DNA from 3 places in the Planococcus notacanthi genome. Region 3 is predicted to be linked to each of the others. Evidence: riboswitches for the same ligand, from Rfam matches in the RefSeq annotation. Region 3 holds a riboswitch; each other region holds the start of a gene.
What was found. Region 3 has a riboswitch for cobalamin ahead of QMA01_RS08325 (acyl-CoA thioesterase). Riboswitches for the same ligand answer to the same signal wherever they lie in the genome.

Region 1: linked by a shared signal. The riboswitch ahead of QMA01_RS11035 (ABC transporter substrate-binding protein) and the one ahead of QMA01_RS08325 (acyl-CoA thioesterase) in region 3 are both predicted to bind cobalamin.
Region 2: linked by a shared signal. The riboswitch ahead of QMA01_RS04700 (hypothetical protein) and the one ahead of QMA01_RS08325 (acyl-CoA thioesterase) in region 3 are both predicted to bind cobalamin.

Annotation. Positions count from the first base shown of each region.
Region 1 is NZ_JASDCQ010000002.1:703,519-707,787, forward strand. Features, by position in the region: gene argS (arginine--tRNA ligase) at 1-1,198, shown strand, start outside; cobalamin riboswitch at 1,291-1,477, shown strand; gene QMA01_RS11035 (ABC transporter substrate-binding protein) at 1,961-2,938, shown strand; gene QMA01_RS11040 (FecCD family ABC transporter permease) at 2,931-3,923, shown strand; gene QMA01_RS11045 (adenosylcobinamide amidohydrolase) at 3,926-4,269, shown strand, end outside.
Region 2 is NZ_JASDCQ010000001.1:967,141-971,409, forward strand. Features, by position in the region: gene QMA01_RS04690 (cytochrome c oxidase assembly protein) at 75-860, shown strand; gene QMA01_RS04695 (HNH endonuclease) at 1,155-2,105, shown strand; cobalamin riboswitch at 2,160-2,358, shown strand; gene QMA01_RS04700 (hypothetical protein) at 2,527-3,072, shown strand; gene QMA01_RS04705 (ABC transporter substrate-binding protein) at 3,072-4,007, shown strand; gene QMA01_RS04710 (arylamine N-acetyltransferase family protein) at 4,069-4,269, opposite strand, start outside.
Region 3 is NZ_JASDCQ010000002.1:180,096-184,364, forward strand. Features, by position in the region: gene QMA01_RS08315 (MFS transporter) at 1-1,121, opposite strand, end outside; gene QMA01_RS08320 (PAS domain S-box protein) at 1,362-2,141, shown strand; cobalamin riboswitch at 2,251-2,429, shown strand; gene QMA01_RS08325 (acyl-CoA thioesterase) at 2,582-3,067, shown strand; partial or broken gene QMA01_RS08330 (ribonucleotide reductase N-terminal alpha domain-containing protein) at 3,069-4,269, shown strand, end outside.

The DNA of each region.
Region 1 (4,269 bases), 520 kb from region 3:
CCTTGCAGGATATGACGTATCACGCGAATACTACATCAACGATGCCGGCAATCAAATCAATAATTTGGCATTGTCGATAGAAGCCCGTTATTTTGAAGCACTTGGCCAAGGCGACAGCATGCCGGAAGATGGCTACCGCGGACAGGATATTAAAGATATTGCGGACGCGTTGGTACAGGAACATGGCGACAAATTTGTCAGCATGACTCATGAAGAGCGTTTTGAAGAATTCCGCCAGCACGGATTGAAAGTGGAATTGGCGAAATTGCAGCAGGATCTGGCGGATTTCCGTGTGAAATTCGATGTATGGTATTCTGAATCGTCTCTTTACAAAAACGGCAAGATTGATGAAGCTTTAGCTAAATTGCGTGCCAATGGCCATGTTTTTGAAGAAGACGGAGCAACGTGGTTCCGTTCGACAACGTTCGGTGACGACAAGGACCGTGTTTTGATTAAAAATGACGGTACATATACGTATTTGATGCCCGATATCGCTTACCATGAAGATAAATTGCAGCGTGGCTTCGAAAAGCTCATCAATGTTTGGGGAGCTGATCACCACGGCTATATCCCGCGCATGAAAGCGGCGATTGAAGCACTTGGCTATGACCGCGACACGCTTGAAGTCAGCATCATCCAAATGGTGCAATTGTACAAAGACGGCGAAAAAATGAAGATGAGCAAACGTACGGGTAAAGCAGTAACAATGCGCGAGCTTGTCGAATTGGTCGGCTTGGATGCTGTGCGTTATTTCTTCGCCATGCGTTCCGGCGATACGCATATGGATTTCGATCTGGATTTGGCTGTGTCACAATCCAATGAAAACCCGGTCTTTTATTCGCAATATGCGCATGCCCGCATCTCTTCGATTTTGCGTCAGGCAGAAGAACAGGGATTGACGGTTTCAGAAGACCAGTTGAACTTATTGACTTCTGAAAAAGAAATCGATGTTCTGAAGAAAATCGGTGATTTCCCGCAAGTCATTGCGGATGCAGCCAAGCAGCGTGCACCTCACCGAATCACGACATACATTCATGAATTGGCATCTAATTTCCACAGTTTCTACAATGCCAACAAAGTCTTGGATGCCTCTAACCCGGAATTGACCGGTGCCCGTCTGGCATTGATCATGGCTGTGAAAACAACCTTGGCCAACGCGTTGAAGACAGTCGGCGTCGCAGCTCCGGAAAAAATGTAAGAGACAGACAAACGTTTACGTGTATAATAAAGAGAAACTTCAATCAATGAATCTATCGCTTTTAGAAGCGGGATGAAATGAAGAAACAGAATATGAGAACCATTCATAAAGGTGCTTATGTCTAAGAACATGAGTTAAAAGGGAAGCCGGTTTAATTCCGGCGCGGTCCCGCCACTGTATGTGAGAGGAATCTGCAAAATGCCACTGAAGCAATGCTTTGGGAAGGTGCAGAAACCGAAGACCACAAGCCAGGAGACCTGCCTTTATGACGACACACCCAAACGCCTGCGAGGAAAGGCTGGATGCGCATGCTTTTTTATGGCGTCCTTTCCATCCCTCGCAGTTTGCTGCGGGGGATTTTGTGTTCTCAAGGAGATTTCTTCAAACTTTCTGCATCTGAATCATTTGAGAAATTATTTATATCGTATATAAAAATTGCTAGATAAGTTGAACTAAAGAAACTGGCTTTTACCCAATGCTTCGGACGCTCTGGGTAGAGCGAAGACGATTGCTCCTGCGTAAGCTCGTCGCAGATGAGGTCCCAGGAATGCCTGTTCCCTCATTTGCACCCGCAAGAAGCCAGGCAAAGGACACCTGTCTTCTCGCTTCGCCTAGCCCTTGGCAGCTGGCACCGCGACGTCCTGTCGCGCCGGCTGCATGACCCACATCCTGTGGGCCCGAAAGCGTAGCTGTTTTACGGAATATCGGCTACTACAAATCATTAGTTCAAAAAGCACTACACACAACAAGGGGGATTTATTCATGAAGAAGATTTGGAAGTTTGGTGCAACCGCAGGATTGGCCGCGGTATTGATGGCGGGTTGCGGAGATACGGCGACGCCCGTAGAAGAACAGGATACTGAAACACCGGCGGAACCGCCGACGGAAGTTGCGGATGTAGAATTTCCAGTGACGTTGACGGATGCAGTAGGCGAAGAAGTGGTGATCGAGGAAGAACCGGGAGCCATTGTTTCGATGGTGCCATCAAATACAGAAATCGCTTATGAACTTGGCGTTGGTGACAAATTAGTCGGCGTTTCGGATTTTGATAATTATCCGGAAGAAGCGGGGCAAATTGAAAAAATCGGCGGCCAGGAATTCAATGTGGAAAAAATCATTGGCCTGCAACCGGATTTGGTGCTTGCGCATGAATCGGGATTGGGTGTTGGCGATGCAGGGTTGCAGCAGTTGCGTGACGCTGGACTCAATGTATTTGTAGTCAACAATGCCGTCAGCTTTGATGAAGTCTACGATTCCATTACAGTGATCGCGCAAGCGACAGGCACCATGGAAGAGGCGGAAAGCATCGTTTCTGAAATGGAAGTCCAAGTGGCGGAAATCGAAGAATTGGCAAGCACAATCGAAGAGCCGAAGACTGTCTTTTTGGAAGTCGGAAGTGAACCCGACATCTACACGACCGGAAAAGGCACGTTCATGGATGAAATGTTGACGCTCATCAACGCTGAAAATATAGCGGGCGATTTGGAAGGCTGGGCAAAAATGGACGCAGAAGCCGTCGTTGCAGCTGATCCAGACGTCATCATCACAACAGAAGGCGGCTATATCGAAGATGCGGTCGACCAAATCAAATCGCGCAATGGATTTGCGGAAGTGACAGCTGTCAAAGAAGATGCTGTCTATAACCTGGATTCGGACATGCTCACCCGTTCAGGCCCACGTTTATCAGAAGGGCTGATGGAAATGGCGAAAGCTGTTTACCCTGAAGTGTTCAATGAGTAAGAATGTACTGGCATACAGCGTCTCGCTGCTGATTTTAGCAGGCGCCATTTTGCTGGGGGTGACGGTCGGAACGGTTTCCATTTCGCCCGTCGTGTTATGGAATCCGTCTTCGGATGAGGCAGCAGCCAATATTTTATGGAATATCCGCATGCCCCGTGTTATTTTAGCCGGGCTTGTCGGAGCGGCACTGGCGATTGCCGGGGCTGCGTTCCAAGGGCTTCTGAAGAACCCATTGGCCGATCCTTACACCCTGGGAGTGTCTTCCGGTGCCTCAGTCGGCGCTGTGATGACGCTCTTTTTTGGCATATCCATCCCATTTTTAGGACCATTCACTTTGCCGGTCATGAGCATGATCGGGGCGTTGCTGACAATGCTCGCCGTGATGAGTTTCGCAAAATTGGTGGATCGCTCCATGAAAATGGAAACCGTCATTTTAACAGGCATCATCTTCAGTTCTTTTCTGGGCTCAATCATCTCCCTGATGATTGCATTGACCGGAGAAGAGCTGCGCCAAATCATCGGCTGGCTGCTGGGCAGTGTGTCGATGCGCGGATGGCCATATGTACGGATGGCGCTGCCGTTTGTTTTGATCGGTTCATTCGTCTTGTGGCTGAAACGCAGAGAATTGAACGCCATGCTGTTTGGTGAAGAACGCGCACAACATTTGGGCGTCGATGTCAGAAAGAGCAAAATGATCATCTTAATCGGCGGTTCGGTACTGACAGGAGCAGCCGTTTCAGTTTCCGGAACCATCGGATTTGTCGGTCTGGTGGTGCCGCATATGACCCGCTTATTATGGGGATCGGATCATCGCCACGTCCTGCCATTATCGTTCATCAATGGAGCCGCGTTATTGATCATTTGTGACTTGGTGTCGAGAACAATCATCTCACCGACGGAATTGCCGATCGGTGTCATTACCGCATTTATCGGAGCACCGGTATTTGCATTCATCTTTTTCCGGCAACGCAAAGGAGGGGCATGACCATGCTTGAAATAAAAGGAATAACAGGCGGCTATGGCGAGAAGAATATCGTCAACGACGTATCTTTTACTGTCAATAAAGGCTCGATCCTCGGGATTTTGGGACCCAATGGAAGCGGCAAATCTACCTTGATGAAATTGATCAGTGGAGTGCTTCCCGCTGCAGGTGGAGAAGTCCGGATTGACGGCAAACCCATGGCTGATTTTACGGCGAAAGAACTGGCCAGGAAAATGGCGGTCTTGCCTCAATTGCATGCACACGCTTTTGCCCATACGGTTCGTGAAACGGTTTCACTTGGCAGGTATCCGCATCAAAGCGGCTGGTTTTCTTCCTGGTCGGATGAAGA
Region 2 (4,269 bases), on a different contig from region 3:
TAGCAGGTTGCCAAACCGGGTAGAGGAGAGAAAGGCAAATCAATCAGTATGGAATGCGGGATGGGGGTGTATTGGTGGAACACGATATGCAACAAGGAATGGACAGTCTGGAAGCCATGGTCATTGTAGTGCTGTTTTTGGCATTTTTATTTTACCCATTAGCCGCTGCTTTAACGAGCCTGAAATTCAGGCCATGGCCGCTGTACCGCTGTTTTTTATGGGGCTTCGGTATTTTTTCTATTGCTCTGGTCATTACAGGTCCGCTGGCGGAATTTGCACAGGGAAATTTCGTTGGCCATATGTGGACCCATCTATTGCTTGGCATGCTGGCACCGCTCTTGTTGGTTCTTGCGATGCCGATGAAGCTGCTCTTGAGGTCGTTGCCCGTTCCATTAGCGAGAAAAGTATCCTGGCTACTGAAAAGCAAGCCATTTCAGCTGTTGAGCAATCCCATTACTGCGCTGATTCTAAATATTGGTGGGTTGTATGTATTATACCTGACCAGTTTGTTTGAATGGATGCACCAATCCTCAATTGTTTACCTGATCGTCCATCTACACGTATTTTTGGCGGGCTACCTGTTTACGGCATCCATCATTTACATCGATATTACAGCTCACCGACTCAGTTTTCTTTTCCGTTCAATTATCCTCATCGTCTCATTGGCCGCACACAAAATTTTGGCTAAAAGAATCTATGCAGATCCGCCGGCTGGTGTACCGGGAGATCAAGGGGAGGTAGGAGGGCAGGTGATGTACTATGGGGGCGATTTCGTCGAGTTGGTCCTCATCATCATTCTTTGCTACCAATGGTATAAAGCGACGGCACCTCGGAAAAGTGAGTCGGTGGAAGAAGGATAGCGGTAACGTTTCCCATGCTAATTAGGGCTTCACGGGTGCTTCGGCTTTTCCTTTGTCCAGCTCCGGCAGCCAGCTCCTCGGGTCATAAGCCACTCTGGCTGTGCGGCAAAGAGCGCCGCTTCGCCAGTGCGTCTTATGCCTGTCAGAGCTAAACGGCTGCCTTCGCTTTTCTTTTTTCCCCGGCAAAAGCTCTTGTTTTGGGTTAAACTAGAGGTAAGCGTTTGGATTCGAATAATCTGCACCATTACATAAGATCGAATGAATTTGAGCATCACCATTATTAGGAGGCAATTCATGAATAGTTATATTGTTATGCAAGGAGATACGTATCAGGAAGAATGTGCGGCGGGTATTCTTTGGACGCCGCAAGTCGACAAATCAGGCATGGTGCCCCATTCTTGGAACCGCATGCAGGAATTGAAAAAAGGCGATCTCGTCTTTCATTACGTCAAAGGATTTTTAGTGGCGATCAGCCGGGTACGGGAAGATTTCCATAAAGGCACAAAACCGAAGCAGGCAGATGAGCAGGGAGGCAGCGAACCTGCATTTATCGCACGCACAGCTTATCGCGAATTGGATGTTCCGTTATCGATCAAGGGGTCTTTTCAGGAAATCGAGCCGTTGCTGCCAACTAAATACTCGGCTTTTCAGGAAGATGCCAACGGCAATTCAGGCTATCTCTATCCCTGCAACGAAGAGCTGGCGATGAAATTTCTGGAATTGATCAGTTCTTTGAATGTTTTTACGTTGGAAATGGAGCAGTTGGAATTATCGATGGAAGTGATTAAAAAGACCGCGCATAATCCATTGCTTAGCCTGATCGCAGAAGCTGAACTGGAAATCAAAACGAAAATGCGCAGAGGCAAAGAGCAGTTCCGGGAAAGCCTGTTGCCGCTTTGGAACGGGGAATGTCCGATTTGCGGCATCGCCATTGAAGAGGTGCTGACAGCGACCCATGCGAAACCGTGGAAAGACAGTTCAGATTCAGAGCGTTTGGATCCGTTCAACGGCATTTTGCTTTGCGCCAACCATGCATCGCTTTATTCTGCAGGCTATATCGCATTCACCGGAGGCGGCCGCCTCCACATTTCAAGCCGTATTCCGGAGGAAGACTATCCAGTCTACAGATTGCGGAAAAACTTGAAGGTTCCCGTGTCAGCCGAGCATGCGCCTTATTTAAGATGGCATAAACGAATTGTTTTTGCAGAGCCAAGAAAAGTGAAATTGATGACAAACCAGGAATAATTGAATTTTGTTATGTCTTTGGTTGTCTGAACTGTGCTACACTGAAAACAAGTGAATAATCATGCAGAAAAAAGGTGCTGATTCGTCAGCATAACAGGGAACCCGGTTAGATTCCGGGGCTGTTTCCGCAACTGTAAGTGCGTATGAAATAAGAAAATGCCACTGTTCAAACGACCTATGTCAATTGAACGGGAAGGTTCTTAGAGTAAAACGATGCACAAGCCAGGAGACCTACCTTTTTTTGAACGTATTTTTACTCTTCGGAAGATAAGGGAATCATACGGCAACCTTTCTATTTTTGACTGCTGGAGTATGTCTCTGAATAGCTATGGCGCCGCCCTCTTTTTGAGGGCGGCTTTTTGTTGTTTTCGGGAGCGTTCAATGCTGTGATTTTCACCCATATGAAAAAAGAGGTGAAAAGATGAAGAAAGACATGCGTTACTTGTGTTATCCGTTTATGCGCGAATCAGCTGCGACCGTCGACTTTGAAATCAGAACGGATTCACTGACGACACGTATTGGCGAAGCGTTGTCGCTGGTAAAAGAAGTGGAGGCTGTTCAACGGGATCTGCAGATTCTCCAGCCAAAGGTTTATCATCTGAATGGTTCAGTCCGAGGGAAGCTAGCAGTTAATGAAGAAGATTTGAATGAGTTAAGTGGCATGTATGATTATTATGTAAACTTTGTTGGTGAGAAAATCGGTAATTTTGTCTTGCCGCAAGGGACTCAAGCAGCTTGTGTGTTGCATGTATGCCGGAGCGAAGCGAAAAAATCTGTCCGTGCTTTGCATAAGGTCAGCCTGGAACGGGATGTACCGGAAATCCTCTTTGATTATGCAAATCTATTGGCGAACCTGCTGTTTACGATGGCTGTCTATGTCAATCAGCAGCAGGGAGTAGAAGAAATTCCGTTTATCAGCAAATCCTATCCAACTAGACCCAAAAAGAAAGAAGTGGCCAACAATTAATGAAAATTACTTATTTTAAATACCTATCCATTGGAGCATTAGCATTCACACTCACCGCATGCCAATCGGAAACATCCGACACAGAAACAGCAAGCGAATCTGAAAAGCAAACAAGTTATACGGTAACAGATGATTTGGATAACGAATTGAAATTTGAGGAAGTGCCTGCCACTGTCGTGTCATTAATACCGAGCAACACCGAAATCCTCTATGAAATCGGAGCAGGAGAAAAAATTATTGGCGCTACGGATTATGATAATTATCCAGCTGAAGCAGCTGAAGTTGAACGTGTGTCCGATTCTGTGGTTTTTAATGCAGAGCGCATCATTGAATTGGATCCAGATGTTGTCATCGGCTATTCAACAGGTGGGCCTACGGGCTACGAAGAATTAGAAGCTGCAGGCATCCAAGTTTTTGTTATCGAATCGGCTGAATCCTTTGAAGATGTCTACGGGGACATCGAACAGATTTCTACGGTCATGGGCCTTGAAGATAAAGGAGAAGAAGTAATAGGCTCTATCCAGCAGCAAATTGAGGAAGTCCAAGAAAAAGTATCCGACGTAGAAGAGAAAAGGCAACTGTATGTTGAAATCAGCCCATCTCCTGAAATCTACACCACCGGCCAAAAAACGTTCCAGCAGGAAATATTAGATCATGCCAATGTTGAAAACCTGTTCGGCGATCTAGAAGGATGGCCACAGATTTCTGAAGAGGAAGTCATTCAACGGAATCCGAAAATCATTGCAACAACAGTTTCTTATACGGAAGATCCCATAGAAGAGATTAAAGCACGTGAAGGTTGGAACAGCATTGACGCCGTTGAGAACGATCAGGTCTTTTTCGTGGATTCTGATATTACTTCACGTCCGGGGCCAAGAATCGGTGAAGCGGTTGAACTGGTAGCCAAAACCGTTTATCCGGAAGCATTTAAATAGAACAAAACGATCCCCGCTCCTATTTTGCTGAGCGGGGATCGTTTTGTTTTTATCGCTTAAACTAATGCAACTGCTTTTCGAGTGCCTCTTGATTGATGCCGAATTCTTCTTTCAACACTTTCTTTTTTTCATCGGCCGACAGTTCCGTTTTATCTTTCTTGCCGTTTTCAGAGCGTGTCAGTTGGCTGCCGGATAATGTGATCCGGCCATCCGGCGTCGCACGTGTGACAAGATCGTCATGGGTGAAAGGGGAATCTTCTGA
Region 3 (4,269 bases):
GGCAACGGACCGAGCGCAGATCCCGTGACGACCATCGCCATCGAGATGCCGCTGATGCTGCCGATGTGCTTACGGCCGAAATAATTGGGCCAGACAACAGCCATGACAATCCGTTCGATTCCCATGCTGACGCCCCAGACCAATCCGAAGACCATGGCAGTCGCCAAAAAATCAGCTTTCTGCAGAAGAAATAACGACACTAGCTCGCCTGCAAATACCAGTGTCAGCATATACTGGACTTTTACTTTTTCCAGCAGAATTCCAGTGATGAAAGTGACTGGCAAGCCGATCAATGCCGTTAAACTTAAAATGCCGGCTGCAGTTTCAAGAGACAGGGACTTTTCAGCGAAAATGGAGACCAGGTGGAAGGTCAAACCGGTATTGACGATGCCCGGGATGGCTGCACATAGCAGCAACAGCCAGAAAGCACGGGTTTTTGAAGCTTCTTTCACTGACCAACTGACTTCTTTTATGAGTTTCTTTTCAGGCTCCGCCTTAAGCGCAGCGCCGTTATCCGGCAGCAAGCCCATTTCTTCAGGAGAGTTTTGAATGAGGAAAAGAGCAAGCGGCGTAAAGCAAACAATGATGATGATTCCTAAAATCAGCCATGAACTGCGCCAGCCGAATGACTCGATCAGCCAAACGTTCAGCAGGGGAAAAGCGGCAGAACTGACTAAGCCGCCGATTGCGGCAATGCTGATGGCGCGGCCCCGTTTTTTGACAAACCATTGCGGAATGAGTGAGCTTGATATAAGTGCCATAGAGCCTTGGCCCAACAAGCGAATAAAAAAGAAGCCGATAAACAGCATGACGAGACTTGTTACGAAGCTGTTGAAAAAGCAGGCGACGGCAAGGGCGACGGATACGGCAACGGCCATTTTACGTGAGCCGTTTCGGTCAATCAGGCGCCCGACGAAAAACAACAGGAATCCTGCCGTCAATGTCGCAGCCGAGTAGATACCGGAAACCGTGGAACGGCTCCAGCCAAAATCTTCTATATAATAATCGATAAAAATTGAATTCGAATAAGTTTGTCCGGGACCAGAGAAAAATTGAGACAAGGCCGCGATCGCGATAATGACCCAGCCGTAGTGAAAAGCGTTTCCTGTTACTTGTTTCATCGTGCATCTCCAATAACTCTAACCTTAAGGTAGCGTATTTCCAAAAACGGCATCTAAAAATATGTTGAAATCACAGCTTATTATCATAACATAATATTTTTCCTTTACAAGATTTGAAATAGAACTGTAAAGAAAAGAATCATTCAGAAATCTTGAGGCTTTTGCCGCGACTGAAAGTTTTTCTGAAAAAGTGTAGAATAGAGGAACTGGCAGTTTCTTAGTCAAAAGGAGTGAAAGAAAATGCTAAATGCAGTACCTGAAAGACCCTTGGGCATTAAAGAAAAAGAAGAAATTTACCAACAAATCACGGAGTATTCCGATGAAACAACCATTATTCATTCGAATCAGAAAGTCTTATATATAAATCAGCCCGGATCGGAATTCTTCAAAGCCGATAAGGATACGCTTATCGGTGCAAACATCGTGGATGTGTTTACGGATGATTACAAAGAATTCATTGCGAAACGCATCCGTACAGGCATGGAGGATCGCACCATTGGAGAATTGGTTGAGACTACTGTTAAGCGTTTTGACGGAACTCAAGCCGATGTCGAACTGTATTGCTACCCGGTCCAATATGGAGAAACGGTCGCAATCCAGTCCACTATCCGCGACATTACGACGCAGAAGAAAACTGAACGAGATCTAATGCAATTAAAAAATGAGATATCAACTCCCATCGTGCCGATTATTGGTGGCTTGGCAGTTTTGCCGCTCGTAGGTTCAGTAGATGGGGATCGCAGCCATCTGCTTCTTGATATCATTCCGCAAAAAATTCAAGGAGAAAATCTGCATTGCCTTATTATTGACGTGTCCGGCATCTACAATATTGATAATGTCGTGGCAGAATTTCTTTATAGAATCGACCACATTATGCGCTTGCTCGGAATCAAACTGATTTTCACGGGAATCCGTCCCGAACTCGCATTAAAAGCGATTGAAGCGCGTGTGGACTTTAGCCAATTGACGACGATGGGCACGGTGAAACAAGCCTTGAAGCGTTATTTGGCGACTGACTGAAACTTTGACTTAACGGCAGGAATGAAGAAGTTCTTGTCAAAGGCAATAAAGTGATTTATAGTGTATGAATACAATATTTAGTGATTGATTAAAATTATTCACTATATATAGTAGAACCAATAACGAAGGTGCCTGAAAAGGCTTAATAGGGAATCCGGTGAAATTCCGGAGCTGTTCCCGCAACTGTAAGTGCAGACGAACTATCGCAATCCACTGTCCAACGGACGGGAAGGAGATAGCAGAGGATGACGCACAAGCCAGGAGACCTGCCTTCGTTATGAGTTTATGATCTTCTCCGGGAGCTGAGAGGGATAACGAAGGTATTATGCATGGGATAGCTGTATTCTGCTTCCCATCCGATATTCTGCGTATCTAAACCCCATCCTCCCTGAGAGGATGGGGTTTTTTCTTGTATATCAGAGATGGAGGAATGGATACTCATGACAAAACCATTAGCAGCAGGGGTGGCCAGAACCATTCAGACACGATTGGTCCTACCCCCGGACACCAACCACATGGGGACCATATTCGGCGGCACCGTATTGGCGTACATAGATGAAATCGCCGCCATTACAGCCATGAGGCATAGCGGAAAAGCAGTTGTGACCGCTTCGATCGATACGGTGAATTTCCTATCTTCGGCAAAAGTTGGGGATATCCTTATTTTGGAGGGAGTGGTGATCTCAACAGGCAGAACATCTATGGAAGTGTATGTTAAAGCTGAATGCCAACAAATCGAAACAGGCACAAGGAGTTTGACGACTACAGCCATTCTGACAATGGTGGCAGTCGACAGCGATGGCAAGCCGACACCGGTGAGCGGTGTAGTTCCGGAAACGGCTGCCGAAGAAAAACTATTTAAAAGCGCCCAAGATCGCAAAGAGCGCCGCATGAAAGTGAACGAATACGCAAAGGAGTTGTGTTGATATGAACATGAAAATCGAAGAAACAGAAATAAAGACAGTGGAAAGAGCGCTGCAGCGGGCAACAGATGTATATGGACTAGATACGCGAGAACTATTGGAGCGGACAGCGAACTTAGCTGAGCAGGCAAAAGGAGAGCAGTCCTTGTTGTATGCACTGAACCGTATCACGATGGACGAGCCTGATTGGACGTACACCGCAGCAGAATTGTATGCTGGCGACTTATACAAAAAAGCTGGAGACAGCCGCAACTTTTCCGCTTCCCAGAAATATGGCGACTTCTATCGCCTTATTGAAAAGCTGACAGGGATCGGCATTTATTCAGGAGAGCTTCTTGCGGCTTATTCGAAAGAGGAAATCATCTTATTGGGTGAGGAAATCGAACCTGAACGGGATCTCTTGTTCAACTACATCGGCTTGTTCCTGTTGGCTGACCGCTACTTAGCGAAAGACTATGAAGGAAGATTATTTGAGCTTCCGCAGGAGCGTTTTCTTGTCATTGCGATGACGTTGATGCAAAACGAACCAAAAGAGCATCGCCTCGAGTTGGTGAAAGAAGCTTACTGGGCAATGAGCCAGCTGTATATGACAGTAGCCACGCCGACTTTATCGAATGCCGGTAAAAGTTTCGGACAATTGTCCTCCTGTTTTATTGATACTGTCGATGATTCACTGGACGGCATCTATCTGAACAACTGGGATATCGCACGCCTCAGCAAAGATGGCGGCGGCATCGGGATCTATTACGGAAAAGTTCGTGCTTTAGGATCGGACATCAAAAAATTCAAAGGCAATTCATCAGGTGTGGTGCCGTGGATCCGTCTGGTCAACGATACAGCGGTCAGTGTCGATCAGCTCGGCCAGCGCCAAGGCGCAGTGGCGATTTATTTGGATGTCTTCCACAAAGACATCATGAACGGATTCCTGGACTTGAAAACCAATAACGGCGACGAGCGCCGCAAAGCGCACGACATTTTCACCGGCGTGTCGATTCCGGACCTGTTTATGGAGCGGCTGCAGGAAAAAGACGAAAACGGCCGCAGCATCGGCGAATGGCATACGTTCTGTCCGCATCAGATTAAGCAAGTGATGGGCTGGACAGATGAAAACGGCAATGCGCTTGGACTTGAAGATTTTTACGACGAAGCCGATGAAAAATACTTCAGCGACAAATACCAGGAAGCTGTGGACCATCCGCTATTGC